One region of the Streptomyces sp. NPDC050504 genome, then DNA from elsewhere that is predicted to be linked to it. Evidence: riboswitches for the same ligand, from Rfam matches in the RefSeq annotation. Region 1 holds a riboswitch; each other region holds the start of a gene.
What was found. A riboswitch is a leader RNA that binds a small molecule or an ion and turns the genes downstream of it on or off. The one in region 1 is predicted to bind cobalamin.
Positions count from the first base shown of each region.

Region 2: another riboswitch for cobalamin. It lies ahead of metE (5-methyltetrahydropteroyltriglutamate--homocysteine S-methyltransferase); the one in region 1 lies ahead of ACIBNE_RS20505 (hypothetical protein).
Region 3: another riboswitch for cobalamin. It lies ahead of ACIBNE_RS24520 (ABC transporter substrate-binding protein); the one in region 1 lies ahead of ACIBNE_RS20505 (hypothetical protein).
Region 4: another riboswitch for cobalamin. It lies ahead of ACIBNE_RS17440 (ribonucleoside-diphosphate reductase subunit alpha); the one in region 1 lies ahead of ACIBNE_RS20505 (hypothetical protein).

Region 1 covers NZ_JBITHO010000005.1:350,398-357,838, forward strand. The annotation lists gene ACIBNE_RS20485 (galactose oxidase-like domain-containing protein) at 1-35, shown strand, start outside; gene ACIBNE_RS20490 (glycoside hydrolase family 6 protein) at 80-1,099, opposite strand; gene ACIBNE_RS20495 (ANTAR domain-containing protein) at 1,834-2,061, shown strand; gene ACIBNE_RS20500 (GAF and ANTAR domain-containing protein) at 2,096-2,854, shown strand; cobalamin riboswitch at 3,207-3,346, shown strand; gene ACIBNE_RS20505 (hypothetical protein) at 3,377-3,595, shown strand; gene ACIBNE_RS20510 (CbtA family protein) at 3,619-4,395, shown strand; gene ACIBNE_RS20515 (class F sortase) at 4,471-5,115, opposite strand; gene ACIBNE_RS20520 (hypothetical protein) at 5,152-5,700, opposite strand; gene ACIBNE_RS20525 (HAD-IIA family hydrolase) at 5,815-6,594, opposite strand; gene ACIBNE_RS20530 (2-aminoethylphosphonate ABC transporter substrate-binding protein) at 6,761-7,441, opposite strand, start outside.
Region 2 covers NZ_JBITHO010000006.1:626,776-634,216, forward strand. The annotation lists gene ACIBNE_RS25440 (ATP-binding protein) at 1-263, opposite strand, end outside; gene kdpF (K(+)-transporting ATPase subunit F) at 389-478, opposite strand; gene kdpB (potassium-transporting ATPase subunit KdpB) at 1,321-3,543, shown strand; gene ACIBNE_RS25455 (hypothetical protein) at 3,678-3,860, shown strand; cobalamin riboswitch at 3,993-4,148, shown strand; gene metE (5-methyltetrahydropteroyltriglutamate--homocysteine S-methyltransferase) at 4,338-6,662, shown strand; gene prpB (methylisocitrate lyase) at 6,736-7,441, opposite strand, start outside.
Region 3 covers NZ_JBITHO010000006.1:400,693-408,133, reverse strand. The annotation lists gene ACIBNE_RS24535 (ferric reductase-like transmembrane domain-containing protein) at 1-777, shown strand, start outside; gene ACIBNE_RS24530 (ABC transporter ATP-binding protein) at 762-1,595, opposite strand; gene ACIBNE_RS24525 (FecCD family ABC transporter permease) at 1,592-2,707, opposite strand; gene ACIBNE_RS24520 (ABC transporter substrate-binding protein) at 2,704-3,756, opposite strand; cobalamin riboswitch at 3,786-3,968, opposite strand; gene ACIBNE_RS24515 (class I SAM-dependent methyltransferase) at 4,019-4,768, opposite strand; gene ACIBNE_RS24510 (MFS transporter) at 4,737-6,017, opposite strand; gene ACIBNE_RS24505 (ATP-grasp domain-containing protein) at 6,010-7,278, opposite strand; gene ACIBNE_RS24500 (cysteine synthase family protein) at 7,275-7,441, opposite strand, start outside.
Region 4 covers NZ_JBITHO010000004.1:479,150-486,590, forward strand. The annotation lists gene ACIBNE_RS17415 (carbon starvation CstA family protein) at 1-1,438, shown strand, start outside; gene ACIBNE_RS17420 (CstA-like transporter-associated (seleno)protein) at 1,410-1,610, shown strand; gene ACIBNE_RS17425 (DUF3311 domain-containing protein) at 1,732-1,986, shown strand; gene mctP (monocarboxylate uptake permease MctP) at 1,983-3,611, shown strand; gene ACIBNE_RS17435 (hypothetical protein) at 3,694-4,272, shown strand; cobalamin riboswitch at 4,411-4,553, shown strand; gene ACIBNE_RS17440 (ribonucleoside-diphosphate reductase subunit alpha) at 4,687-7,056, shown strand; gene ACIBNE_RS17445 (ribonucleotide-diphosphate reductase subunit beta) at 7,056-7,441, shown strand, end outside.

The sequences.
Region 1 (7,441 bases):
CGCCGTCGGAGGGGTACTGGGTCGAGGTCCCGTAGGGCCTGCCGTACGGGGGGCGGGCGGGACCCGCCCCCCGCGGCGGCTACTTCGCGTTCCGCGCCAGGCCCAGGGCGTACTCGGCGAACCAGTCCCCCGCCTTCGGACCGCCCTTGCAGTCCCCGTCCGACTCGCCGGGGCGCTTGATCCACAGGTAGGCCGCCACCTTGGGGTCCCCGGTCCTCACCGTGGGCATCTCCCCGAGCGCCCGCCCCGGAGGGTTGCACCAGGTCTCCCCGGGGTCGCCCCCGGTGTACGGGCCCTTGCCGTTGCGGCTGGTGTCGATCACGAACGGCTTGCCGCCGACCTTCTCGGACACCTTCTTCCCGTACTCCCGGCTCGCGGCCGTCGTCTGGAAGTTGGAGACGTTGACGGCGAAGCCGTCCGCCTCCGCGATGCCCGCCCGCCACAACGGCTGGAAGATCTGCTCGGGCCTGCCCCAGCCCGCGTTGCCCGCGTCGAGGTAGACCTTGGTGTTCGGCTGCCGCTTCAGCCGCTCGACCGCGCCCTTCAGGAGGGCGTACCGCTCCTCGTGGTACTGCCCGTCCGTGCAGTTGTCGACCATGTGCATCACGGCGTCCGGCTCCAGGACCACCGTCGCCCTGCGGTCGCCGATGCCCTCGGCGACCTCGTCCAGCCAGGCGCGGTACGCGTCCCCGTCGGCGGCCCCGCCCGCGGAGTGCTGGCCGCAGTCGCGGTGCGGGATGTTGTAGAGGACGAGCAGCGCGTCCCGGTCGGCCTTCGCCGCGGCCTCGGTGAAGCCGCGCGCCTCCTCCTGCGGCTTCTCCGTGCCGATCCACTCGGCGACCGGCTGCGCGGCGATCTTCCCGATCAGCGCGGCGTTCCCGTCCTCGCCGTCCCCGGCGTAGTCGGCGGCCTGCCGGGCGGCGCGGCTGTCGGGGTTGACCCAGTAGGGGGCGACCTCCTTGGGCCGCTGCGCCACCGGGGGCACGGTGCCCTTCTTCCCGTCCCCGTCGGACGAACAGCCGCCGAGCAGCAGGGCCGCCGCGACCGTCAGGGCGCTCACCGCCCCGACCGGACCGCCGCGCCGGTAACCGCCGTACATCCACTCCCCCTTGGGTGCACCGAGTCCGCTCCGGACAGGACCGGGCGGATCAATCGTGACACACCCGCCCCGCGCGCCGGGATGCCGGGCGGGGACGCCCCCCGGCCACCCCGTGACCGCCCCGCAGCAGGTGAAGGGCCGCAACAGCCCCTCCGGGGCTAAGCTGTGCGGCGCTGCTCGGAAACTTCGGGAGGAGGGCTTGGTCAGCGCGCACATGGCCGCCCTGCTGGACGAGCTGGCGGCCCATCGCACCGCCGGTCTCGACGTCTCCTTCGCCCGCCGCTGCTGTGTGGCCCTCGGGGTCGACGGACTGGCCGTGACGCTCTGCGACAACGGCTCCTTCGGCGAGCTGATCTGGGCGAGCGACGAGCTCAGCGCACGCCTGGACGACCTCCAGTTCACGCTGGGCGAGGGACCGGGACCCGACGCGGCCCGCGGCCTCGGACCGTCGCTGGACGCCGATCTGCGGCTGGTGCCGCAGGCCAGGTGGCCGTCGTTCCTGCCGGCCGCGGAAGCGCTCGGACCGAGCGCGGTCTTCGCGCTGCCGCTCCAGATCGGGGCGATCCACGTCGGAGTGCTGACCTGCCGGAGGGACGTGCCGGGGCCGCTCGGTGAGGCCTCGCTCGTCGACGCCCTGGTCTTCACCGAGGCACTGACCCTGGCCCTGCTGGGGGAACGGCGCGAGGGGGGAGGACGGATGGCTGGAGGAGGGGGTCTGGCTGCACCGCGCGGAAGTGCACCAGGCGACCGGCATGATCTCCGTACGGCTCGGGATCACGCCCGCCATCGCGCTGCTGCGGCTGCGGGCCTACGCGTTCGCCGAGGAGCGCGCGGTGCTGGAGGTGGCCAGGGACGTGGTGGCGAGAAGGCTTCGATTCCCGCTCCCGGGGGAGCAGCAGAGCGAGGGGAACGAGGCGGGGGACCGTGGGGGCAGCGACGACGACAGGGGGACGGGACGATGAACGTTCCGCACTCCGCCGGATCAAGGTGACAGGCATGGACAACCCCTTGCGCGAACAGCAGCTCGCCTCGGTCTTCGCGGAACTCGCCGACACGCTCGTGGACGACTTCGACGTCATCGAGTTCCTGCAGCGGACGGCGGCGCGCTGCGTGGAACTCCTCGACGTCAGGGCCGCCGGGCTGATGCTGCTCAACCAGCGCGGCAGGCTCCAGACGGCGGCCTCCTCCGACGAACGCGCCTGGCTGCTCGGCGTGCTGGACGCCCAGCACGCCGAGGGGCCCTGTCTGGACTGCTGCCGCACCGGGGCCCCGGTGGGCCCGATCGCGCTCGACTCGGCGGAGGCGGCGGCGCGTTGGCCCGCGTTCACCGCGCACGCCCGCGCGGCCGGGTTCGTGAACACGTTCGCCGTGCCGATGCGGATGCGGGAGAACCCGATCGGCGCGCTGAACGTGTTCCTGAACGCCGACCAGCACCCGCCCGATCCCGCCGACGTACGGCTGACACAGGCGTTCGCGGACACCGCGACCATCGGCATCCTCCAGCAACGGACCGTGCAGCACGGCGAGTTCCTGCTCGGCCAGCTCCAGTCCGCGGTCACCAGTCGCGTCAGGGTGGAACAGGCCAAGGGGATACTCGCCGAACGCTGGGGAATCTCGGTGGACGCGGCCTACGAGGAGCTGCACGACTACGCGGCCGCGCACCGCGCGCCGCTGTCCCAGGTGGCGCTGGCGCTGGTCAGGGGCGAACTGGACGCGGAGGCACTGCGCGCGGCCGGGGACGAGGAGCGGGACTGAGCCCCACGGGCGCGGCCCGCGCGGCGCGCCCCGCGCAGGGCACGGACAGCGACTGGTTCGCGACATCCCGTCAACGGCCCCCTAGGCTCTGCCCGTTCGCCGTTCTAAAGTGAGGCGCAGAGGCCCCGGTCCCCGGCCCCGAGCACCACGGCTCCACGGACCCTCCAGACCTCCCGTGCAGGCGCCGGGTTCCTCCCGCAGCCCGCGCACCCACGGTCGAGGACCGGTCCGGTCGTCGGCTCCGGGGGGAGCGGGCCGTCGGCCGGACCAGGTGGTGCCCCGCGGCCTCTCCGCACCCCCGAACAGGTGTTCCGCCACTCGGACGTTTGGTTGACAGGTTCCGGCCATGCTGGGACTCTCGCGGACGACAAGTCCATACATCGAGGCGACGCCAGCCAGGAACCCGGTGCGAATCCGGGACGGTCCCGCCACTGTGAACCCGTGCGCCACGCGCGGGAGAGTCAGGTACTGGCCCGTCGTCCTCCTGCCATGGGGCGTGGAAACCCCAGAAGGAGCACCGGTATGTCCCTGCACTCCGCACCGTCGACCGACACCGCGGCCGTCCCCGCCGCGGCCATCAGCACGCGCGACTGGCTGATCGCGCTCGCCGCCGCGATCGTCGCCCTGCTCGCGCTCTACGCGATCTTCATGGACAACGGCACCGTCGTCTCGGCGACCGGCGAATACCTGCACGAGTTCTCGCACGACGGGCGGCACCTCTTCGGCGCCCCCTGCCACTGACCGGGACGGACACCCAGCACACCATGGCGATCACGTCCCCCGTACTGCCCCTGCTCGGCCGCGGCCTGGCCGCGGGCGGCGCCGCCGGTCTGGCGACCGGCCTGTTCTCGCTCCTCCTCGCCGAGCCCCTGATGGACAAGGCGATCCGCCTGGAGGAGGCCCGCAGCGAGGCGGCCCACTCGCACGGGGCGGCAGCCGCTGCCGCCCAGCACCACGAAGAGCTGTTCAGCCGCTCCACCCAGCACTTCGGCCTGGTCGTCACGGCCGTCGTCGCCGGGCTCGCGCTGGGCGCCCTGTTCGCCGTCGCCTACGCGCTGGTCCACCGCCGCACGCCGACCGCGGCGCCGTGGCCCCGCGCACTGCTCTTCTCGGCGGCGGCGTTCTGCGCCGTCTCGCTCTTCCCCGGCCTGCGCTACCCGGCGAACCCGCCGGGCGTGGGCGACTCCGGCACCGTCGCCCACCGCCAGGACCTCTGGCTGGGCGCGGTCGCCGTCGGCGTCCTCGGGATGTTCCTCGCCCGGCAGGTGTACGTGCGCCTGGCGGGGCGGCCCGAGCCGGTGCGCCAGCTCGCGGTGGCCGGTACGGCGGTCGCGGTGCTCGCGCTGCTGTTCGCACTGCCGGGCAACCCCGACGAGGTGCCCGTGGCGGCGACGCTGCTGTGGGACTTCCGGGTGCTGTCGCTGGCCTCGCACGCGCTGCTGTGGGCGGTGTTCGCCGCGGTGTTCGGCGGCCTCGGGCTGCGGGCGGCGGGGCGGGCCGAGCGGGTGACCGGGCCGGTGGCGGTGACGCCTGCGGCGTGAGGCCTGCGGCGTGAGGACAAGGGTGTGACGACAGGGGCGCGGGCCGCTCGGAGCCGGTCCGCGCCCGTCCCCCGTTCACACCTTCTCGGCCGCCCGGCCGACGCCCGTCAGGAACGCCGACACCACCACGTTCGCGGTGTAGGCGCGCGCCTCGCGGTCGTACGTGCCCCCGCAGGTGATCAGGCGCAGCTCCGCGCGGCCGTCGGCCCTGGGGCCGTACGCCTTGCGCGGGTCGAACTTCTCGCGCGTGAAGACCTGTACGTCGTCGATGGTGAACTCGGCGACCGAGCCGTCCGTCCTGGTGACCTTGACCTGTTCGCCGGGGCGGGCGGCGCTGAGCCCGTAGAAGACGGCGGGCTTGGTCTCGGTGTCGACGTGGCCGACGAGCAGGGCGGCGCCCGCCGCGCCGGGCTCGGTGCCCGCCCGGTACCAGCCGACGGTGTGCGGCATCTCGAAGGGCGGCGGGTCGATCGCCCCTCCGGCGTCCAGGCCCCGTGGGATCACCGGGGCCCGGATGCCTATGGAGGGGATCTCCACCTGGTGCGGCCTGGCCGGTTCCAGGGGGTCGTGCGCGGGCGGCAGCGGTACGTCCAGGGGGCGGCCCACCGCGGCGACGTCGCCGGTCGTGGGGGTGGCGACGCCCGCGGGGCCGTTGGTGACCTCGCGGCCCCACAGCCACAGGCCGAGCAGCAGCACCGCCCAGGCGATGCCGGTGATCATGCGGCCGTGGCCGCGGCTCTCCCCGGACACCGCGGCCTACTCCAGGTCCGCGCGGCGGCGGCGTACCGTGCGCAGCGCGACCGCGACGGCCGCGACGGCCGCGAGCGCGAGGCCGATGAGGGCGTGCCGGGTGCCGGGGCCCTCCTCGGTGGCGGCGGTCTCCGTGACGGCGCCGCCCTCGACGGGACGCTCGGCCGCGCCGCCGCCGCCCGCCCTGACCGGGGCGGTGGGCTGGACCTCGTGGTGGACGACCGTGAAGGTGCCGGCCTTGTGGTGGTCGTGGCCGTCGCAGGTGACGGTGATGTCGTAGGTGCCCGGTCCGACGGACGACTTGACGGTCGTCTCGCCGTAGAGGGGGGTGCCCTTGCCGTTGTCACCGGTGAGCTCGGCGTCGGCGACGAACGCGGAGGACTTCGCGGCGCCGGTCGTGCCTTTGCAGTCGGTGACCTTGAGGGCGATCTCGCCGCCGGGCGCGATGGTGGACGGGGTCGCGGTGGCGGAGACCGATTCGTGGGCGAACGCGGGGGTCGCCGTGAGTAGGGTGGCCGCGGCTGCGGCGCAGAGGGCGTGGGTTGCTCTGTGCATCGTGGAACCTCCTGGTAATCGAAGGTTCACGTGCGGTGAGCGCGTTCGCATCCGCAGGGCTGGACCACTCCGCCGTACGGGGGTGGGGCGCGGTTCCCCGCGCCCCCGGCCCGCCTAGACCAGGTCCACCAGGTCCGCGATCGAGTCGACGATGCTGGAGGGGCGGAACGGGTACTTGTCGACGTCCGACGGCGTCGTCAGGCCCGTCAGGACCAGGTACGTCCGCATCCCCGCTTCGAGCCCCGCCAGCACGTCCGTGTCCATCCGGTCCCCGATCATCGCGCTCGCCTCGGAGTGCGCCCCGATCGCGTTCAGCCCCGTCCGCATCATCAGCGGGTTGGGCTTCCCGGCGAAGTACGGCTCCTTGCCCGTCGCCTTGGTGATCAGTGCGGCGACCGATCCCGTCGCGGGCAGCGGCCCCTCGATCGAGGGGCCCGTCTCGTCCGGGTTCGTACAGATGAACCGCGCCCCCGCGTTGATCAGCCGGACCGCCTTCGTCATCGCCTCGAAGGAGTAGGTACGGGTCTCGCCGAGCACCACGTAGTCGGGGTCGTGGTCGGTGAGGACGTACCCGATGTCGTGCAGCGCGGTCGTCAGGCCCGCCTCGCCGATGACGTACGCGGTGCCGCCGGGCCGCTGGTCGTCCAGGAACTGCGCGGTCGCCAGCGCGGACGTCCAGATGTTCTCGACGGGGATGTCCAGCCCCATGCGGGCGAGCCGCGCGTGCAGGTCGCGCGCGGTGTAGATGGAGTTGTTGGTGAGGACCAGGAACGGCTTGCCGGTGTCCCGCAGCTTCTTGATGAACGCGTCGGCGCCGGGGATCGGCACGCCCTCGTGGATGAGGACTCCGTCCATGTCGGTGAGCCAGGATTCGATCGGCTTGCGCTCTGCCATGGGACGGGACTCCTGCCGTGCAAGTGCTGATGTGCTGGGGACGCCGCGACGGCACTGTGGCGGACGCCCCCAGCATATTCAGGAAGTGCCGATCCTGACCCCGTCGATCTTGACCGGTCGGTCTCGACCCGACTCGACCGGTCGGTCTTCGGGGCGCGGCGCCCGGTCAGCTCCCCGTCGCGGACTTCCACGCGCCGACGTACTCGTCCAGGTTCGTGCCGATGTCCTTCCAGTCGGGCTCGAAGACCTCGATGCCCGCCATCAGCTTCGTCAGCGCGACGGCGTTGGCGTCGGTGGCCTTGACGTCCTTGCGCGCGCTGAATCCGCCGCCGACCCCGCTGACGTCCCGCTGGGCCTGCTCGCCCAGCATGAAGTCGAGCAGCTTCTTGCCGTTCTCGGTGTGCGGGGCCTTGTCCACCAGGCCCGCCGCGTACGGCAGCGCGAAGGTGGTGGGGGTGCCCGTCCCCTTCGCGGGGAACCAGATGCCGAGGTTCGGCATGGACTTGGACTGCGCGAAGTTCATCTGCACGTCCCCGTTGGCGACGTGCAGCTCGCCCTTGTCGACCTTGGGCGCGAGCTTGCCGGTGGAGGCGGACGGGCCGACGTTGTTCTTCTGGAGCTTCTTCAGGTACTCCATCGCGGCGTCCTTGCCGCCGAAGTCGTGCATCGCCTTGATGAGCACGGCGGTGCCGTCGCCCGCGACGCCCGGCGTGGAGTACTGCACCTTCTCCTTGAACTTCCCGTCCAGCAGCTCCTCCCAGCTCTTGGGGGCCTGCTTCAGCTCCTTCTTGTTGTAGACGAACCCGAAGTAGTTGTTGACCACCGAGGTCCACTTGCCGCCCGGGTC
Region 2 (7,441 bases), on a different contig from region 1:
GCGTGGGCCAGGTCGTCGACGAGGAGCAGTCCGGGGCGGCGGCGCAGGGCGGCGTCCAGGTCGAATCCGCTGTGCCGGGCGGCCGGTTGGTATGCGGCCGGGCGGTGAGCGGCCGCCCGGTCCGGGTGTTCCAGGCGTGCCAGGCGTGCCAGGCGTTCCAGGCCGTCGAGGAGCGCCTCGGTGTGCGGGCGTCCGCGGCAGTCGGCGGCGCCGACGACCACGTCCGTGCCCCGCGCCGCCCTGCGGCGGCCCTCGTCGAGCATCCGGTACGTCTTGCCGACGCCGGACGCGGCGCCGACGAGGACCTTGAGGCGGCCGGGGCGGCCCGCGGGCGGGCCGGGCTCCGGCCCACCGGCGAGCCGCCCCGGCCCGGCGGGCGCGTTGGCGGTCAGAACTTCTCCGGGCGGATCAGCGCGGCCACCAGGTAGCCGACGAGGGCGAGGGCGATGACGAGGCCAACCACGTTCTCAATGCTCATGGACGATCGACTCCCCGGGTGGAAGGCGGACGGGTGCGGACGGGCCCGGCAGGCGGTTGCCCGCTGTCGTCGGGGCCTGCGACGGGTCGCGGGCCCACCTTGGCAGCGGATCGCCACCCGTGTCCGGGACGCTGACGGAGCTTTGACGGGTCCTGTACGGCGGTTCACGCGACCGGGTGCGGTGGGCCCCTGCGCACGGTGGTCGCCCTGTGCCGCACCGGGGCCTGGGAGCACGTCGTACGGGCGGGCACGCCCGGCCCGCGGCACACCCCCTGGCTGCCTCGGGCCGGGGCGTCCCTCCTGTCGGACGGTCCCGCCCGCCCGTGCCGAGGTGCCGATCCGGGCCGTCGGTCGCGGACCGTACGCGCCGCCTGCGGCGGAGCGCCCCTCACACCTCGTACGGTCGAGCGGTCGTCCACCCCCGTGCGGTGATCATCCTGTGCCGCGCCGGGCCCGAACAGGCCCGCCTTGACGTGGTTCTGACGCTCTGCCACATCGCTTTGACGGGGCCTTGACGACTCCGGCGCACGCCTCGTATCGGGCGCGTAAAAGCCTGCGCCGGACCGCCGCCGCAGGGGTGGCGGGCGTCTAGATTCGCCCTCGGCCGCTCACCGGCCCGGGGACGTCAGTGGCCTGATCGCCCCCGGACCGCGGGGGCGCGGACGTCCTCCCGAACACGGCGACCGCGCCCCCGCGCGCGACCGCCTCCTTCCGTCCACGACCGCGCCGCGGAGCCGGGGCACCGCACCCCGCACCCGACCGCCGCGGCGCGCCTCCCGCCCGTCGTTCCCCTCCGGCCTCCGCCGCGCGGACGGCCGACTCCTGCCAGAAAGCCTTCCGCGATGCATCCCGCCGCGCCCCGACCGGCGCACTCCCCTGCCGACCCGCAGCTCTCCGCCTCCGCGCCCACCACGGGCGCGCCGTCACCCCTCGCGCCGCCCGCGTTGCCCGTACCGCCCCAGGGCCGTGTCCCCCGGTTCGGCCCCCGGCGCCGACGGGCCGGCCACGGCGGGCTGCTGGATCCGGTCCAGCTCCTGACGTCGTTGCCCGAGGCGCTGCGCAAGCTGCACCCGCGCACGCTCGTCCGCAAGCCCGTGCTGTTCGTGGTGGCCGTCGGTTCGGCCCTCACCTCGATCTCCGCGCTGTTCGACCCGTCGGTGTTCACCTGGACCGTCAGCGCCTGGCTCTGGCTGACGGTGGTCTTCGCGAACCTGGCCGAGGCCGTCGCCGAGGGCAGGGGACGCGCACAGGCCGAGTCGCTGCGCCGGGCCCGTACGGACACGGTCGCGCTGCGGCTGCGCCACTGGCAGTACGGCACGGACGTCGACCGCGCGGCGACGGAGGAGGTCGCCGCGACCGATCTCAAACAGTTCGACTTCGTCCTGGTCGAGGCGGGCGGGCTGGTCCCGGCCGACGGCGACGTCGTCGCCGGGATCGCCTCGGTCGACGAGTCCGCCGTCACGGGCGAGTCCGCGCCCGTGATCCGCGAGGCGGGCGGCGACCGCTCGGGCGTCACCGGCGGCACGACCGTGCTCTCGGACCGGATCGTCGTCCGGGTCACCTCGAGGCCGGGCCACTCCTTCCTGGACCGGATGATCGCCCTCATCGAAGGGGCGCGGCGGCAGAAGACGCCGAACGAGATAGCCCTCAACATCCTGCTCTCCGCGCTGACCGTCGTCTTCGTCCTGGTCGTCGTCGCGCTCAGGCCGATGGCGGGGTACGCGGACGCCGCCCCGTCCACGACCGTGCTCGTCGCCCTCCTCGTCACCCTCATCCCGACCACGATCGGCGCGCTGCTCTCCGCGATCGGCATCGCGGGCATGGACCGGCTGGTGCAGCGCAACGTGCTCGCCATGTCCGGGCGGGCCGTCGAGGCCGCGGGCGACGTGAACACCCTGCTCCTCGACAAGACCGGCACCATCACCCTCGGCAACCGCGAGGCCGTGGCCTTCGCGCCGATGCCGGGGGTGGAGGCGGCGCTCCTCGCCGACGCCGCGCAGCTCTCCTCGCTCGCCGACGAGACCCCCGAGGGCCGGTCCGTCGTCGCCCTGGCCCGGCACCTGTACGGCCTGCGGGCGCCTGCCGAGGGCGAGTTGGCGGACCCCCGGTTCGTGGAGTTCAGCGCGCAGACCCGGATGAGCGGCATCGACCTGCGCTGGGACGGCGGCGCCTGCCACGTCCGCAAGGGGGCCGCGGCCCGGATCGTCGCCTGGGTGGAGATGTACGGGGGTGCGGTGCCGCCCGAGGCCCGGGGCTGGTGCGACGCGATCGCGGACGCCGGCGGCACTCCGCTGCTGGTGGCCGTCCACGACGGGGGCGGGCCCCGGGTCCTGGGGATCGTCCACCTCAAGGACGTCGTGAAGGAAGGCATCGGCGAACGGTTCGCCGAACTGCGCCGCATGGGCATCCGTACGGTCATGGTCACGGGCGACAACCCGCGCACGGCACGGGCGATCGCCCACGAGGCGGGCGTCGACGACTTCCTGGCCGAGGCCACCCCGGAGGACAAGCTCGCCCTCATCCGGCGGGAGCAGGAGGGCGGCAAGCTGGTCGCGATGACCGGCGACGGCACCAACGACGCTCCCGCGCTGGCCCAGGCGGACGTCGGCGTGGCGATGAACACCGGCACCTCGGCCGCCAAGGAGGCCGGGAACATGGTCGACCTCGACTCCAACCCGACCAAACTGATCGAGATCGTCGAGATCGGCAAGCAGCTCCTCATCACCCGTGGCGCGCTGACCACCTTCTCGATCACGAACGACGTGGCGAAGTACTTCGCGATCATCCCCGCGATGTTCACCGGGGCCTATCCCGGCCTCGAAGCGCTGAACGTCATGGGGCTGCACAGCCCCACGTCGGCGATCACCTCGGCGATCATCTTCAACGCCCTGATCATCGTGGCCCTGATCCCGCTCGCGCTGCGCGGCGTGCGCTACACGCCCGCCTCCGCACACCATCTGCTGCGCCGCAACCTCCTGGTGTACGGGCTCGGCGGCCTGGTGCTGCCCTTCATCGGCATCAAGTTCATCGACCTCATCGTCTCGACGCTCCCCGGTCTGGGGTGAGCCCCCGTCAGAAGCCCGTCGGGAAGACCGGTGCGCCGCCCTGTCGCACACCGCGTCCCCGCACGGCGTCAGGGTCGCGTGAAGACTCGTCGGCCGCGCCCCTGCGCACCGCGCCTCCGCCCTACGTTCGCCCCATGAACCGATCCGACGGACGCCTGCCCGCAGACCGCCGCGTGCGCCGCCACGTGCTGGCCCTCGCCGTCGGCTCCGTCCTCCTGTGCGCCATCGGCGCGACGACGGACAGCATGTGGCTGCTCGGCATCGGCACCTGGCTCCTCATCGCGGCCGTCCTCCTGGAACTCGTGTACCGCCCGTGAACCGCGCGCGAAGGGAGGCCGGTCCACCGCGGGTTCACCGTCCCGACCCCCGGACCCACTGGTCGCGCACGAGCAGCGGCGCGTAGGCTGGCCCCGCAGCTGGTTCGCCCTGCCCGCCAGGCAGGGAGTCGCAAGAGGGAACCCGGTGGGAATCCGGGACTGCCCCGCAGCGGTGAGTGGGAACGACCGCCGTCATGAGCACTGGGCCCCGGACGGGACCTGGGAAGCGACGGCCAGTAGGTGTCCGCGTCGGAAACGACGAGGGCGTGCCCGCGAGTCCGAAGACCTGCCACTGCCCGCACGCGGACCGTTCCGCGTGCGGACATCCCGGTGACCTCGTGGGCGGGTCGGCGTACACACTGGACGGAACGGCCGCGCCTTTGCCGCGCGGGGTCGTCGCCGTCCGGTTCGTCATCCCCTTCGCGCTCTCGTCCCGTCTCCGGGATCTCAGGGATTCATCTCGCGAAGGAGATCTCCGTGACCAGCAGGACCGCAGCCGCGGCGGCACGGGCCACCGTGTACGGCTACCCCCGTCAGGGGCAGGACCGGGAACTCAAGAAGGCGATCGAGGGGTACTGGAAGGGCCGCGTGGACGCCGACCGGCTGCGCGCCACCGCGGCGGAACTGCGCCGCGGCAACTGGGAGGAGCTGGCCGCCGCCGGCATCAGCGAAGTCCCCACCGGCGACTTCTCCTACTACGACCACGTCCTCGACACCACCGTCATGGTCGGCGCGGTCCCCGAGCGGCACCGCGCCGCCGTGGCCGCCGACCCGCTGGACGGGTACTTCGCCATGGCCCGGGGCAACCAGGACGTGGCGCCGCTGGAGATGACCAAGTGGTTCGACACCAACTACCACTACCTGGTGCCCGAGTTGGGCCCCGACACGGTCTTCACCGCCGACTCCACCAAGCAGGTCGCGGAACTGCGGGAAGCCCTCGGGCTCGGCCTCGCGCCCCGTCCCGTCGCCGTCGGCCCCGTCACCTACCTGCTGCTGTCCAAGCCCGCGCCGGGCGTCGCCGCCGACTTCGACCCGCTCACCCTGCTCGACCGGCTGCTGCCCGTCTACGCCCGGGTCCTCGCCGACCTGCGGGCCGCGGGCGCCGAGTGGGTGCAGCTCGACGAGCCCGCCCTGGTGCAGGACCGCACGCCCGCCGAACTGAACGCCGCCGCCCGCGCCTACCGCGAGCTGGGCGCGCTCGCCGACCGGCCCAAGCTCCTGGTCGCCTCCTACTTCGACCGGCTCGGCGACGCCCTGCCCGTACTGGCCAAGGCCCCGGTGGAAGGGCTCGCCCTCGACTTCACCGAAGCCGCCGCCGCGAACCTCGGTGGCCTCGCGGCGGTGGGCGGCCTGCCCGGGAAGCGGCTGGTCGCCGGGGTCGTCAACGGCCGCAACATCTGGGTGGGCGACCTGGAGAAGTCCCTGAGCACGCTCGGTACCCTGCTCGGACTGGCCGACCGGGTCGACGTGGCCGCCTCCTGCTCGCTGCTCCACGTCCCGCTCGACGCTTCGCTGGAACGCGACGTGGACCCGCAGATCCTGCGCTGGCTCGCCTTCGCCCGGCAGAAGACCGCCGAGATCGCCACCCTCGCCAAGGGGCTGACACAGGGCACCGACACCATCGCCGCCGAACTGTCCGCGAACCGCGCCGCCCTGGCCTCCCGCGCGGCCTCGGCCATCACCCACGACCCCGTCGTGCGCGCCCGTGCCGCCGCCGTCACCGGGGCGGACGCGCGCCGCCCCCAGCGGTACCCCGAGCGGGCCGCCGCCCAGCGCTCCCACCTGGAACTGCCGCTGCTGCCGACCACCACCATCGGTTCGTTCCCGCAGACCACCGAGCTGCGCACGGCCCGCGCCGACCTGCGGGCCGGGCGGCTCGACAGCGAGGGCTACGAGGAGCGGATCAGGAACGAGATCCGCGACGTCATCGCGTTCCAGGAGAAGACCGGCATCGACGTCCTCGTGCACGGCGAGCCCGAACGCAACGACATGGTGCAGTACTTCGCCGAGCAGTTGACCGGCTACCTCGCCACCCAGCACGGCTGGGTCCAGTCGTACGGCACCCGTTACGTGCGCCCGCCGGTCCTCGCGGGCGACATCTCACGGCCCGAGCCGATGACGGTGCGCTGGACGGCCTACGCCCAGTCGCTGTCCGACCGTCCCGTCAAGGGCATGCTCACCGGGCCCGTCACGATGCTCGCCTGGTCCTTCGTCCGCGACGACCAGCCGCTGGGCGACACCGCGCGGCAGGTCGCCCTCGCGCTGCGCGACGAGGTGAACGACCTTGAGGCGGGCGGCACTTCGGTGATCCAGGTCGACGAGCCCGCCCTGCGCGAGACGCTCCCGCTGCGCGCCGCCGACCACGCCGCCTACCTGGCCTGGGCCACCGAGGCGTTCCGCCTGACCACGGCCGGGGTGCGGCCGGAGACCCAGATCCACACGCACATGTGCTACGCCGAGTTCGGCGACATCGTCCAGGCCATCGACGACCTCGACGCCGACGTCATCAGCCTGGAGGCCGCCCGCTCCCACATGCAGGTCGCCCGCGAGCTCGCCGCCCACGGCTACCCCCGCGAGGCCGGACCCGGCGTCTACGACATCCACTCGCCGCGCGTCCCGAGCACCGAAGAGGCGGCGGCCCTGCTGCGCAAGGGACTTGAGGCCATCCCGGCCGAGCGGCTCTGGGTCAACCCCGACTGCGGCCTGAAGACCCGCGGCTGGCCCGAGACCCGGGCTTCGCTCGAAAGCCTCGTGTCCGCCGCCCGTACGGTCCGCGCGGAGCTGGGAACCCCCACGGACTGATCCCGCCGCGCAGCACCGGGCCGGGGCGCCGCGCGGCGCCCCGGCCCGAGTCCGCCGTCGGAGGAGGAGCGCCTCACGTGCCGGGCGGCAGCGTGAAGTCGAAGACGGCCGAGTCGAAGACCGCGTACTCCTCGTAGCCGAGCAGTTCGTAGAGGCGGGAGCGGGTCTGCATGTGCGGGAGGAGGGACCGCTGGGTCCCTTCGGCGGCGATCGTGCGCAGCCCGTCCTCGACCGCGCCCATCGCGACGCGCAGCAGCGTGACCGGGTAGAGCGCGATGTCGAAGCCGAGGTCCTCCAGTGTCCGGGTGTCCAGGAGGGGCGTCCTGCCGAACTCGGTGAGGTTCGCCAGCAGGGGGACGTCCACGGCCCCGCGGAAGGCCTCGTACTCGGAGAGGTCGGTCAGCGCCTCGGGGAAGACCGCGTCCGCACCGGCGTCGACGTAGGCCTTCGCCCGGTCGATCGCCGCGTCGAGCCCCTCGACGGAGCGGGCGTCGGTGCGGGCCATCAGCAGGAGGCCCGGGTCGCGGCGGGCGGCGACGGCGGCGCGGACGCGGCGGACCATGTCCTCGCGGGGCGCGATGGTCTTGCCGTCGAGGTGGCCGCAGCGTTTGGGGTTGACCTGGTCCTCCAGGTGGAGTCCGGCCAGGCCCGCGTCCTCCAGGAGCTGGACGGTGCGGGCGGTGTTCACCGGCTCGCCGAAACCGGTGTCGGCGTCGATCAGCACGGGCAGGTCGGTGACCCGGGTGGTCTGCTGGGCGCGGGCCGCGATCTCGGTCGAC
Region 3 (7,441 bases), on a different contig from region 1:
GACGACCCCGACACGTACTGGATGTACCTGCTCAGCCAGGCCTTCGGCTGGTCGGGACTGCTCTGGGCCTGGGGCACCGTCATGCTCGGCCTGCTGCTCTCGGGGCCGAAGCCCGCACGGCTGCCCGTGCCGCCGCCCGTCCTGGAGCGTTGGCACCGCACCACGAGCCTCACCACGATGGCCCTGATGTTCGCCCACGCGCTGATGTTCTCCGCCGAACTCGTGCGGTACAACGCGGGGGCGGCGTGGGCCGGACGGCTCTGGGGCGCCTTCGCCGACAGCTTCGTCCCCGGCTGGTACGACTCCGGCACCGGCCAGGTGGCCATCCCCATCGGCCAGGGCGCCCTCTACCTGGGGATCCCCCTCGGCCTGCTGTTCTACGTCAGGCACCGCATCGGCCCCAGGACCTGGCGCGTCCTGCACCGCTTCGTCGCCGTCGTCTACGTCCTCAGCGTCTGGCACACCCTGCTGTACGGCACCAACGTCTGGTACGACGAGTGGCCGCGCACCGTCCTGTGGCTGCTGCAAGTCCCCGTCGCCGCACTGCTCCTGCTACGGCTGCTGCGCCCCGCGCGCCGCGCCGAGCGCCTGGGGGCGCCAGGCGCCGACCCCGCGGGGCCCGGCAGGCTGCGGTGGACCGTCAGGGCGGCGGGGCGCCTCGTGGCGGCCGCCGTGGTCGTCGGCCTGCTGGCCGTCGTGGTCTCGGGCCACGACGGAGGCCGCCCCAGGCCCGTCGACCCGCCCCCGGCGGCGCCGCACCATCACGAATCCGAGTGATCAGGTCCCACCGGCACCGGCTCGGGCACCGGCTCCCCGGGTAGGAACGTCACCCGGGGCGCCCCCGTGCGCGCGTGCACGGCGACCTCGGCCGCCACCCCGTACACCTCGGCGAGCAACTCCTCCGTCAGCACGTCGGCGGGCGGCCCCGAGGCCGTCACCGCCCCGTCGCGCAGCACGTAGAGCCGGTCGCAGTAGTACGCGGCGAGGTTCAGGTCGTGCAGCGCCACCAGAACGGTGGCGGGCAGCCGGCGCAGCACGCCGAGCACCTCCAACTGGTGCCGTACGTCCAGGTGGTTGGTGGGCTCGTCGAGGACCAGCAGCGCGGGCCGCTGGGCCAGCGCGCGGGCGATCAGCACGCGCTGCCGCTCGCCGCCCGAGAGCCGGTCGAAGGGCCGGTCCGCCAGCGCCGCCGCGTCCACCGCGGTCAGCGCCCACGCCACCAGCGCGGCGTCCTGAGCGCTGTCGCCGTCCAGCAGCCGCTTGTGCGGGGTGCGGCCCATGGCCACCACCTCCCGCACCGTCAGGTCGAAGTCCGCGCCCGACTCCTGCACCACCGCCGCGAGCGTACGGGCCAGCTTGCGCACCGGCAGCTTCCAGGTGTCGGCGCCACCCACCCGTACGAGCCCCGCGTCGGGCCGCAGCACGCGGTACACCGCGCGCAGCAGGCTCGACTTGCCGCTGCCGTTGGGCCCCACGAGGCCCACCACCTCGCCGGGCCGCGCGGTGAGGGATACGTCGCGCACCAGGCGGTGCGCGCCCGCGGTGAGCGTCACCCCCTCCACAGCCAGCTCGACGGCCGGTTCGATCGCGCTCATCCCACTCCCCGGCCGGCGTCCTTGCGGGCGTCGCGGCGCATCAGCCACAGGAAGAACGGACCGCCGCACAGCGCCGTCAGCACTCCCACCGGTATCTCCATGGGCGCCGCGACGGTCCGCGCCGCGATGTCCGCCCAGATCAGGAACACCGCGCCGGCGAGCGCCGACGCGGGCAGCACACGGCGGTTGTCGCCGCCCACGACCAGGCGCACGATGTGCGGCAGCATCAGCCCGACGAAGCCGATCGGCCCGGCCGCCGCCACCAGCACCCCGGTCACCAGCGAGAGCAGGACGAACATCCGGGCCCTGAACCTGCCCACGTCGAGCCCCATCGTCGTCGCCGCCTCCTCGCCCGCGAGCAGCAGGTTCAGCGACCTGGCCTGGACGAGCAGCACGCTGACGCCCAGCAGCAGCGCGGTGCCCGGCAGCCACAGCGTGTCCCACTGGACGCCGCCGAGCCCGCCGAGCGTCCAGGCCAGCACCTCGCGGGCCTCGTTGCCCCGCCCGGACGTCAGCAGGATCAGGTTCATCACCGCGGTGATGACCGCGGCCACGGCGACGCCCGAGAGCACCAGCCGCACGGAGGTGATGCGCCCGCCCGTACGGGCCGTCGCGTAGACGAGCAGCAGCGTCACCAGGGCGCCCGCGAACGCGGCGACCGACAGGGACAGCGGGCCGAACAGGCTCAATCCGAAGACGATCACCGAGACGGCCCCGAGCGAAGCACCCGACGAGACGCCCAGCAGGTACGGCTCCGCCAGCGGGTTGCGCACCAGCGCCTGCATCGCGGTGCCGACCACCGCGAGCCCCGCGCCCGTCACCGCCCCGAGGACCACGCGCGGCCCGCGCACGTCCAGCACGATCGTCTCGCGCGCCCGCGACCAGTCGGGTTCCGTCCAGTCGGCGCCCAGCGCGTGGCTGACGATGCCCCAGACCTGGCCGGGGGGCACGTCCACCGAACCGATGGCCATGCCCGCCGTGACGGAGGCCAGCAGCAGCGCGCCCAGCACCACCAGCGTGACGGCGAACGGCCAGCGGCGCGCCCCCTGGAGGAGGGGCGCACCGGGGGCCGGGAGCGCGCCGCGGAGCGGCGCCTCGACCGGTGCCGTCACCTGAACCGCTCCGGGTGCAGACCGCGGGCCAGCTCCTCGACCGCGTACGGCGCCCTGATCCCGACGAGCGTCGCGGTCAGCGGCAGCACGACGAACCGCTTGTTCTTCACCGCCGGGACGTCCGCGAGCGCGGGCTGCGAGAGCAGGAACTCCTTCTTGCGCTCCACGCTGCCCGCCCCCGCGTAGTCGTAGATCACCACGACCTCGGGCCTGCGCGCCACCACCTGCTCCCAGGACGCGTCGCCGAATACCTCGTCGATGTCGGCGAAGACGTTACGGCCGCCCGCGAGCCTCAGGATCTCGGTGCCCAGGCTCTTGCCGCCCGCGGTGAAGGCCGACTTGTCCCCGCTGTCGTACACGAACACGGGCACGGCGGGCGCGCCCCTGACGGCCTTCCCGGCCCGGTCGACGCGCCCCTTGAGGTCGGCCACCAGGCGCGCTGCCCGGTCGGGCACGCCGAAGACGGAGCCGACGGTGCGGACCTCGTCGTAGGCGTCCGTCATCGACACCCGCTTCTTCCCGCAGTACTCGCGGTTGAGGTAGGTGTCGATCCCGGCCTTGTCGAAGGCCTTGCGGGAGCGGCCGTCCTTCTCCGCGAACGCGCTGGCGTAGCCGCCGTAGACGAGGTCGGGCTCGGTGTCGAGGACGGCCTCGAACGACGGTTCCTTCTTGGCGAGTTGGGGAAGCGCCGCGTACTCCTTCTTCAGTTCGGGCAGTACGGCCGAGTCGGGGAAGGCCGTGCCGACGATCTTCTCCTTCAGGCCGAGTTTGAGCAGCAGTTCGGTGGGGTGCTGATGGATGGCGACCACACGGGACGGCGGCTTCTCGTACGTGGTGCGCATGCCGCAGTTGTCGACCGTGACCGGGAACCCCTTGGTGGCGGAGTCGGCCGAACCGCCCTTGTCGGACGCGTCCTCGGACGTGCCGCAGCCGGTCAGCAGCACCGCCGACAGGGCGGCGCCCAGGGCCGCGGCGCGCAGGGTCCCGCGGCGCGGGAGGCGCAGGGAACGGGGTGGGGCGAAAGGGGGACGGGGTGTGCCGTCGTACACGTAGAGCCTCCTGCGGAGTCCGCGCTCCTCGGATCGGACCCGCGACAGGCCAGTGTCCTGACTCCCGGATCGACGTTCCCCCGGCCTTCCCGCGCGGTGCGCAGTGGCCTTCCTCAGGGGTGCACTCCCCGGTCACAGTGGCGGGACCGTGCCGGAATCGCACCGGCTTCCTGTCTCCCGTCGCGGTGATGACCAGGAGATATTACGGTCGGTCGAGTGCGGGGCAAAGGGCGTGCGGCGAACCGTCGCACGCCCCTGCCCATTACTCCCCGCGTACCGCCCGCACCACCAGGCGCTCGGCGTCGTGGTCGTAGGGCCTGCCGTCGAAACCGCCGAAGACCTCGACGTCCGCGAAGCCCGCGTCCTCGACCATCCGCCGCAGTTCGACCGCGCTGTACACGAACCAGACCAGGCTGGTGCGCGTCACCCGGTCGCCCCGCACCAGCACCCAGTCGCTGCGCAGCCTGGCCCAGTCGTCCAGCACCGTGTCGGTCTGCACCAGCAGGTCATCGCCGCGCTGCACGACCTTGGGCGGCACGACCTTGCGGGCCAGCAGTTCCTTGCCCGCCATGTCGAGCAGGACCGTCCCGCCGGGCACCAGGGAGTCGTGCATGGTGCGCAGCGCACGGGAGTTGTCGGCCGGGTCCTCGAAGTACCCGAAGGACGTGAACATGTTGAGCACGACGTCGAAGGCGCCGGGCTGCGCGTACTCCCGCATGTCGGCCCGGACGTACGCGGGCGCGGCCCCGGCGTCGGCCGCCCGCTTCCTGGCGCGCTCCAGCATCGCGGGGCTGCGGTCCACCCCCGTCACGTCGAAGCCGCGCCGGGCGAGCGGCACGGTGAACACCCCGGGACCGCAGCACAGGTCGAGGATCCGCGCGCCGGGTGCGAAGGAGAGCAGCGGCGAGGAGTCCAGCAACTCCTCGGCCTGGGTGTAGCGCTGCTCGGAGAAGAGGAAGTCGTGGAACTCGATCCAGAAGTCATCGTCCTGGAATCCGCCCGTGTGTGTCATCGGGAGCCGGTGTTCCTTCCGTGTCGTGGATGGCGTCGGTATCGGTGGTGGTGCTTTCGGAGCCGCGCCGCAGCGCGAGCAGGAGGGGCGGCAGCAGGAGACACTGGGCGGCGGCCAGCAGCCAGAACCAGCCCGTGTCGCCCGCCCGTTCGGCCACGCCGTACAGCTGCCCGCCCAGTACGCCGCTGGCGCACGCGCCGAGCCCGGCGGCGAGCCGCTGCTGACCGAAGACCACCGCGTCGGAGCGCGAGCTGCGGCGCAGGGCCTCCAGGTCGTTCTTGAGGAAGAGCACGATGTCGCCCAGCGTGATCAGCACGCCGCCCGCCAGCAGCGCTACCCGCGAGCCCTGCGCCATGACGGCCATTCCGGCCGCGAGGCCCGCGAAACCGACGGCGAGCGCGAGCGGGTAGCTCATGCGCCGGATCGTGTCCGAGGCCGGTGGCTGGACGACGATGACCAGGACGAAGCAGACGAGCAGCACGAGGCTGTAGAACTCGGTGGACGCCCGCTCCTGCGCGTACACCGCCATGTAGTGCTGGAAGTGGAAGTACAGGTAGAACGCCAGACCGTTGGCGACGAACGGCAGGACCGCCAGGCCCGTCAGCAACCCCTCGCCCGGCGCGCCCCCGCCACCGGGCCGCGCCTCGTCCGCCGCCGCCGCGGGCAGCCGCGCGTGCCCCACCGCGACGACCGCGAACAGCACGGTCACACCGAGGAACAACAGCCCCGGTGACGACAGCACGAAGGGCCCGGCGACCAGCGGGCCCACCGCCATTCCTGCGTTGAGCGCCGCGTTGCCCGCCGACAGGAACGCCGGGCGCCGCGCCTCGTCCACGCCGTGCACCAGGTACGCCTTGTTCGCCGGGAGGTACAGGGCGGCCCCGCAGCACGTGAGGACCAGCGCGCCCACGGCCAGCGGCGGCCAGCGCAGCGCCAGCAGGAACGCCGCGAACCCCGCCGTGCGCACCACCAGCGCCCACAGCATCGTGCGCCGCAGCCCCACCCGGTCGGCGAGCGCCCCGCCGAGCACTCCGCCCGAGAACTGCACGAGCGAGGCCGCCGCCAGCACCACCCCGACCGCCCCGAGCCCCATGCCCAGGCGCTCGTGCAGGAACACCGACATGAACGGCAGCACCATGAAGCTGCCGAGTGGGATCAGGAAGGAGCTGAGCAGCAGGAAGCGCAGCGGCCCGGTGAGCGTGCCGAGCGCGGACCACAGCCCGGTGCCGCCCTTGGCGCCTTCAGCCATCGGAGGCCGGGCGCGCCGCCGCTTCGGGCTCGGGGAACGGCTCGGTCAGGACCCGTACGGCGCCCGCCGCGGCGACCGCGCAGTGCGTGGCCAGCTCGGCCGTCTCGGCCTCCGCGTACACGATCCCCGCGTAGCCCCGGCTGTCGTCCAGGTGCTCGACCGGGTCGCCGACGCTCTTGACGGGGTACCAGGCGGGGGAGCCGGGCATGTCGGAGAGCCGGTCGAGGCCCTCGACGCCGGAGAAGGTGCCGGGGCGCGCGGGGTAGCCGAGGACGAACGCCACGGCGGGCCCGCCGGGCAGCGCCGCGTCCATGAGTCCGGGACGGATGCCGAGCGCGGCCTCCAGCATCGCCTCGTACACGTTGACGCCCAGCGCCCGGCACAGGCCCTCGCCCACCAGCGCGCCGCCGATCCTCGGGTTGACCTCCACGATCTCGGGACCCGCCGTGGTCAGCGCGAACTCCACGTGCGCGAAGCGGTCGGTGTAGCCGATGGCCGAGAGCACGTCCCCGAGCCAGGACTCCAGCGCGAGGCGGCGCGGCTCGGGGAAGGCGACGGGGAAGGCGGTGACCTCTTCGCGGAAGCGCGGCTCCGCCGACATCAGCCGGCTGGAGACGCCGAGCAGTCGGGTCCGCCCGGCCCAGGTCAGGGTCTCCGCGCTGTACACGGGCCCCGAGAAGTAAGGTTCGGCGAACAGCCGGCCCTTCAACTGCCGCCCGGCCGCCTCGGCGAGCGCGGCGCGCAGCTGCGGCTCGTCCTTGACCAGCCAGACGTTCTGGCTGCCCGTCCCCGAGGTGTCCTTGAGGATCGCGGGCAGTCCCACCGCCTTCACCAGCAGTGCGGCGGACTCGGGGTCGTCGGCGGCCGATTCGGGCACGTCCGCCGCGCGCGAGCGGGTCAGCCCGGCCGCGTGCAACAGGTCGCGGACGGCGGCCTTGTCGCGCGTGAGCCGCAGCGCCGCCGGGTCGAGTCCGGGCAGCCCGAAGCGTTCGGCCAGCTCGGCGCCGACCAGCATCCAGGTGTCGGTGGAGCTGATGAGGCCGCGCAGGTCGGGGGTGCGGGCGAGGAGGCCGGCCACCTGCTCGGTGTCGAACGTGTCGATCTCGACGACGTCCACCGCGCCCTCGGGGAGCCGGGCCAACTCGTAGGCGTAGTAGTCGGGGTCGCGGGTCAGGAGCAGTAGCTTCTCGTCCAGCCGCGCGGCCGCGCGTGCCAGGTGGCCGAGGCCGAAGGTGAGCGATTCCAGGCAGGCCACGGTCATGCGGCGGACTCCTTGCTGGGGGGATTTCCGTGTGCGTCCGCCGTGCTGTGCGGGTCGGCGGGCGGGTGCGTGTCGGCGGGTGGGTGCGGGTGGGAACGGGACGTGTCGGGCCGCTGCCACGCGGCGCGGTTCCACGCCATCGTCGACCAGGGCATGGTCATGT
Region 4 (7,441 bases), on a different contig from region 1:
GGTCGCCGAGTCCTCGCTCGCCGACGCCTTCACGCTCGCGCCGTCCACGCTGGTGGTCTGGCTCGTCGCGTACGGCTTCGTCGCGTCCGTGCTGCCCGTGTGGATGCTGCTCGCGCCGCGCGACTACCTCTCCACCTTCATGAAGATCGGCACGGTCGTCCTGCTGGCGCTCGGCGTCGTACTCACCGTGCCGACGCTGAAGATGGACGCCGTCACCGACTTCGCCTCGCGCGGCGACGGCCCGGTCTTCGCCGGCTCGCTCTTCCCCTTCGTCTTCATCACCATCGCCTGCGGAGCGCTCTCCGGCTTCCACGCGCTGATCTCCTCGGGCACGACGCCGAAGATGGTGCAGAAGGAGACCCAGATCCGGATGATCGGCTACGGCTCCATGCTGATGGAGTCCTTCGTGGCGATCATGGCGATGGTCGCCGCGTGCATCGTCGACCCGGGCCTGTACTTCGCGATGAACGCGCCCGCCGGGGTCATCGGCGACAGCGTGCAGTCCGCGTCCCAGGCCGTGGCGAACCTCGGATACTCCATCTCTCCCGACCAGTTGAAGGCCGCGGCCGACGCCGTGGAGGAGCAGACGCTGCTCTCCCGGACGGGCGGCGCGCCCACGCTCGCCGTCGGGGTGTCCGAGATCTTCTCGAAGGTCGTCGGGGGCAGCGGGGCGAAGGCGTTCTGGTACCACTTCGCGATCATGTTCGAGGCGCTGTTCATCCTGACCGCGCTGGACGCGGGCACCAGGGTCGGCCGGTTCATGCTCCAGGACATGCTCGGGAACGTCTACAAGCCGTTCAGGAACGTGAGTTGGAAGCCCGGGATGCTCTTCGCGAGCGCGGCCGTCGTCGGCCTGTGGGGGTACTTCCTGTGGGTCGGCGTCCACGAGCCGCTCGGCGGGATCAACCAGCTCTTCCCGGTCTTCGGCATCTCCAACCAGTTGCTCGCCGCCGTCGCCCTGACCGTCTGCACCACGCTCCTGATCAAGTCGGGACGGCTCAAGTGGGCCTGGATCACCGGGATCCCGCTCGCCTGGGACGTCACCGTGACGCTCACCGCGAGCTGGCAGAAGGTGTTCTCGGACGACCCGCGCGTCGGCTTCTTCACCCAGGCCGAGCGCTACCGGGACGCCATCGACGACGGGAAGGTCCTGCCGCCCGCCAAGTCGATGGACGACATGCACACCGTCGTCACCAACTCGACGGTGGACGGCGTCCTCTCCGCGGTGCTCGCCCTCCTGATCGTGGTCGTCGTCGCGGACGCGGCACGGGTCTGTGTGAAGGCCGTGCGCGACCCCGCGTCGGCGAAGCTCAGCGAGGCGCCCCACACGGAGTCGAAGCTGACCGCCCCCGCCGGACTGTTCGCGACGAAGCCGGAGAAGGAAGAGGCGGCGAGGGAGGCGGCGAGACATGCTGAACGCTCTGCGTCGGGGAGCTAGCGCGGTGCGCTGGTACGTGCGCGAGCTGACCGACGAGACGGCGTACGAGCGGTACGTGGCGCACCTGCGCGGCCACGATCCGGCCGTACGGGTGCCGACGCGGCGCGAATTCGAGCGGATGCGGACGGACCGGCAGGAGTCGGACCCCCGCTCGGGCTTCCGCTGCTGCTGACCGCGGCGGGCCCCCTTGGCAAGCCCCTGTCCGGATAGCGGACAGGGGTTCCATAGAGCGAGATAGTCCCTTAGATTTCCCGCACGTTGCAGAGGGATCAGCGAGGGGACGGTGCCCACGTATGCCGCAAGTGCCAGATGAGAACAGACCCGTGATCACGCCCGTGCGCGTGATCATCGGCCTCTGTCTCGCCGCGCCGTTCGTCGCCATGCTCTGGGTCGACTCGTACGCGAAGATCGACCCCAAGCTCGCCGGCATCCCGTTCTTCTACTGGTACCAGATGCTCTGGGTGGTCGTCTCGACCGCGCTCACGATGGTCGCGTACCAGCTGTGGAAGCACGACCAGCGCGCCCGCAAGGGGGGTGCGGCGAAGTGAAGGACGGCGTGAACGGCGTCGCGCTCGCCGTCTTCATCTTCTTCTTCCTGGCCGTCACGGTCATGGGCTTCCTCGCCTCGCGCTGGCGCAGGGCCGAGAACGAGAACAGCCTGGACGAATGGGGCCTCGGCGGCCGTTCGTTCGGCACCTGGGTCACCTGGTTCCTGCTCGGCGGCGACCTCTACACCGCGTACACCTTCGTCGCCGTCCCGGCGGCGATCTACGCGGCGGGCGCGGCGGGCTTCTTCGCCGTCCCGTACACGATCCTGGTGTACCCGCTGATCTTCACCTTCCTGCCGCGCCTGTGGTCGGTCTCGCACAAGCACGGGTACGTCACCACCTCGGACTTCGTGCGCGGGCGCTTCGGCTCCAAGGGGCTGTCGCTGGCGGTCGCCGTCACCGGCATCCTCGCCACGATGCCGTACATCGCGCTCCAGCTGGTCGGCATCCAGGCCGTCCTGGACGTGATGGGCGTCGGCGGCGGCGAGAACACCCACTGGTTCGTCAAGGACCTGCCGCTGCTGCTGGCGTTCGGCGTGCTGGCGGCGTACACCTACTCCTCCGGGCTGCGCGCGCCCGCCCTGATCGCCTTCGTCAAGGACACCCTGATCTACCTGGTGATCCTGGTCGCGATCATCTACATCCCGTACAAGCTGGGCGGTTTCGACGAGATCTTCGCCAAGGCGGGCGACGCCTACGCGCAGATCAACCCGGCGACGGACAAGCCGCGCGGCGCGCTGGTGCCCGGCGAGATGGGGCAGTGGGGGTACGCGACGCTCGCGCTCGGTTCGGCGCTCGCGCTCTTCATGTACCCGCACTCGATCACCGCGACGCTCTCCTCCAAGAGCCGCGAGGTCATCCGCCGCAACACGACCATCCTGCCGCTGTACTCGCTCATGCTGGGCCTGCTCGCACTGCTCGGCTTCATGGCGATCGCGGCCGGGATCAAGGTCAAGAACGGTCAGCTGGCCATCCCGCAGCTCTTCGAGAACATGTTCCCCGACTGGTTCGCGGGCGTGGCCTTCGCCGCGATCGGCATCGGCGCGCTGGTGCCCGCCGCGATCATGTCGATCGCCGCGGCAAACCTCTTCACGCGCAACATCTACAAGGACTTCATCAGGCCGGACGCGACGCCCGAGCAGGAGACCAAGGTCTCCAAGCTGGTCTCGCTGCTGGTGAAGGTGGGCGCGCTGGCGTTCGTCCTGACCATGGACAAGACCGTCGCGATCAACTTCCAGCTGCTCGGCGGGATCTGGATCCTCCAGACGCTGCCCGCGCTGGTGGGCGGCCTGTTCACCCGCTGGTTCCACCGCTGGGCGCTGCTCGCGGGCTGGGCCGTGGGCATGGTGTACGGCACGGCCGCGGCGTACGGGGTGGCCTCGCCGACCCAGAAGCACTTCGGCGGCTCGTCGGCGGAGATCCCCGGCATCGGGGAGATCGGCTACATCGGCCTCACCGCGTTCGTGCTGAACGTGGTCGTCACCGTGGTCATGACGTTCGTCCTGAAGGCGGTCAACGCGCCCGACGGCATCGACGAGACCTCGCCCGAGGACTACACGGCGGACGCCGGCGACCCCGGGGTCCGGGCCGAGCTGCCGAAGGCGACGGCGGGCTCCGGCCACTAGGCCGTCCGGGCCTTCCGGGCCGCCGAACGGGCCGTCGCACATACGTGCGGCGGCCCGTTCGACGTACGCGATGATGGCCCGCATGACGACCCCGAGGACGCGCCGCACCGCCCCGCTCCTGCTGCTCCCCGTCCTGCTCGTCGCCGCCTGCGGCACCGAGCGGGCAGGAGCGGGCGCCGCGCCGCCGCGGGCCGAGCTGGAGGCGCGCGCCCGCGCCGCGCAGACCTCGGTCGACTTCGTGTACGTCACCGAGGTGACCGGCTTCACGGTCGCCAAACAGTCGGTCGGGGTCGTCGGCGACGACGGCTACGGCGCGGTCCACACCGACGGGAGCGGCAGGATGTTCCAGCTCTCCGTCGAGCGGAAGCGGGGTCAGAAGGGCGGCTACCGCAAGGGCGCGACCGACCACCGGTTCGTACGGATCGACGGCGAGCGGGTGATCACGGCGAGCGGCGAGCTGTCGGCCGTCGACGAACAGACGCTGCGCGACGCGGTCGACGGCGCCCACCGCGCGAACGACAGGGAGCTGGACGAGGTGCTGCCCGAGGCGACCGCGAGCGGCGCCACGGGCGGCGGCGCGGACGTGGAGCGCGGCGACCTCCCGGCCGACGGCGACGGGGCCCCGGTGGACCCCGTGGACCCGGAGAGCGCATCGGGCTGAGCGCCCCGACCGGCCCGGACGCCGCCCGCCCAGGCGGCACAAGGGAAAGCGGCTCCGCGGCGCGCGCACGGCACAATTCGGGCGACCCCGAACAGGTGCCCCGAGACGGGCGACACAACATGTGGTGGGTGCCGCATCAGGCACCCCCCACATGTATGCTCGTCCTCGCTGTCGTCGCAGGGGAATCCGGTGAAAATCCGGAACTGTCCCGCAACGGTGTTCTTTGGCACGCTTTTCCGTGCCCGTGAGTCCGATGACCTGCCGACGGCGCATCCGGTTCAGCCGAACCGGGTGCCCAGACGTCCGGGCCTCGCGGTTGGGCCGGTGGACGCCGTCCGGTGTGCCCTTCGCGCCTGCCCGGACGGCGCCCCGCTGCCCCCGCCGGCCCCGAGCCGAGCGAGGGAGAGCCTCCACGTGACGATCGCGCCCGCCGATCCCGCTTCAGTCGCGACCGCGGACACCGACGGTCCCGGAACCGCACTGCTGCGGACCCTGACCGACCTCACGGTCGACCTGCCCGACACCGACCCGGGCAAGGTCGCGGCCGCCGCGCTGCGCGGCCGGCACGCCGGGTCGGACGCCGCCGAGCTCCGCGACCTCGCCACCGACGCCGCCGCCGGGCTGATCGCGGAGGACCCCGCGTACTCGAAGCTGGCCGCCCGCCTCCTCGCCCGTACGATCGCCGACGAGGCCCGGAGCCAGGGCGCCGTCGTCTTCTCCGCCTCCGTCGCCGTCGGGCACCGCGAGGGCCTGATCGCCGACCGCACCGCCGAATTCGTCACGCTGCACGCCGCCGCGCTGGACGCGCTGATCGACCCGCTGGGCGACGACCGCTTCGAGTACTTCGGCCTGCGCACCCTCTACAGCCGCTACCTGCTGCGCCACCCGATCACCCGCAAGGTGATCGAGACCCCGCAGCAGTTCATGCTGCGCGTCGCCGCGGGCCTGGCCGAGAACAACTCGCCGCGCGCCCTGGACGAGGTCGCGGCGCTCTACCGCCTGATGAGCCGCCTCGACTACCTCCCCTCGTCGCCGACGCTCTTCAACTCCGGCACCCGCCACCCGCAGATGTCCTCCTGCTACCTGCTGGACTCGCCGCTGGACGAGCTGGACTCGATCTACGAGCGCTACCTCCAGGTCGCGCGGCTCTCCAAGCACGCGGGCGGCATCGGCATCCCCTACTCCCGGGTGCGCTCGCGCGGCTCGCTGATCCGGGGCACCAACGGCCACTCCAACGGCATCGTGCCCTTCCTCAAGACCCTCGACGCCTCGGTCGCCGCGGTGAACCAGGGCGGCCGCCGCAAGGGCGCCGCCGCGGTCTACCTGGAGACCTGGCACGCGGACATCGAGGAGTTCCTGGAGCTGCGCGACAACACGGGCGAGGACCAGCGCCGCACGCACAACCTCAACCTGGCGCACTGGATCCCCGACGAGTTCATGCGCCGCGTGAACGCCGACGCCGACTGGTCGCTCTTCTCCCCCGCCGACGTCCCCGAGCTGGTCGACCTGTGGGGCGACGAGTTCGACGCCGCCTACCGGGCCGCCGAGGCCAAGGGCCTGGCGCGCAGGACGATGCCCGCGCGCGACCTGTACGGCCGCATGATGCGCACGCTCGCGCAGACCGGCAACGGCTGGATGACGTTCAAGGACGCCTCCAACCGGGCCGCCAACCAGACCGCGCTGCCGGGCCGCGTCGTGCACTCCTCGAACCTGTGCACGGAGATCCTGGAGGTCTCCGACGACGGCGAGACGGCCGTCTGCAACCTCGGCTCGATCAACATGGGCGCGTTCGTCACCGAGGCCGGCGAGATCGACTGGGACCGCCTGGACTCCACGGTCCGCACGGCCGTGACCTTCCTCGACCGCGTCGTGGACATCAACTTCTACCCGACCGAGCAGGCCGGGAACTCCAACGCCAAGTGGCGTCCGGTGGGCCTGGGCGCCATGGGCCTCCAGGACGTCTTCTTCAAGCTGCGGCTGCCCTTCGACTCCGCCGAGGCCAAGGCGCTCTCCACGAAGATCGCCGAGCGGATCATGCTCACGGCGTACGAGGCGTCCTGCGACCTCGCCGAGCGCGCGGGCACCTTCCCGGCCTGGGACGAGACCCGTACGGCGCGCGGCGTGCTGCACCCGGACCACTTCGACACCGAGCTGAACTGGCCGGAGCGCTGGGACGCCCTGCGGGCGCGCGTCGCGAAGACCGGCATGCGCAACTCGCTGCTCCTCGCGATCGCCCCGACCGCGACGATCGCATCGATCGCGGGCGTCTACGAGTGCATCGAGCCGCAGGTCTCCAACCTCTTCAAGCGCGAGACGCTGTCCGGCGAGTTCCTCCAGGTCAACTCGTACCTCGTACGGGACCTCAAGGAGCTGGGCGTGTGGGACGCCCGCACCCGCGACGCGCTGCGCGACGCCAACGGCTCGGTCCAGGGCTTCGCGTGGATCCCCGCCGACGTGCGCGAGCTGTACCGCACGGCGTGGGAGATCCCGCAGCGCGGCCTGATCGACATGGCCGCCGCGCGCACCCCGTTCCTGGACCAGTCGCAGTCCCTGAACCTCTTCCTGGAGACCCCGACCATCGGGAAGCTCAGCTCCATGTACGCGTACGCGTGGAAGCAGGGCCTGAAGACCACGTACTACCTGCGCTCGCGCCCCGCGACGCGCATCGCGGGCGCGGCCCGCGCGCAGGCCCCCGTCCCCGCGCAGGCGTCCCCCCAGGTCGCCGACCCGGACGCGGTCGCCTGCTCCCTGGAAAACCCCGAGTCCTGCGAGGCCTGCCAGTAATGTCCACCGAAGCCACCGGCGCCACCGGCGCCGCCAAGAACCTGCTCGACCCCGGCTTCGAGCTGACGCTCCGCCCGATGCGCTACCCCGACTTCTACGAGCGCTACCGGGACGCGATCAAGAACACCTGGACCGTCGAGGAGGTCGACCTCCACTCCGACGTCGCCGACCTCGCCAAGCTCACCCCCGGTGAGCAGCACATGATCGGCCGTCTGGTCGCGTTCTTCGCGACGGGCGACTCGATCGTGGCGAACAACCTGGTGCTCACGCTCTACAAGCACATCAACTCCCCCGAGGCGCGCCTGTACCTGTCGCGCCAGCTGTTCGAGGAGGCCGTGCACGTCCAGTTCTACCTGACGCTGCTCGACACCTACCTCCCCGACCC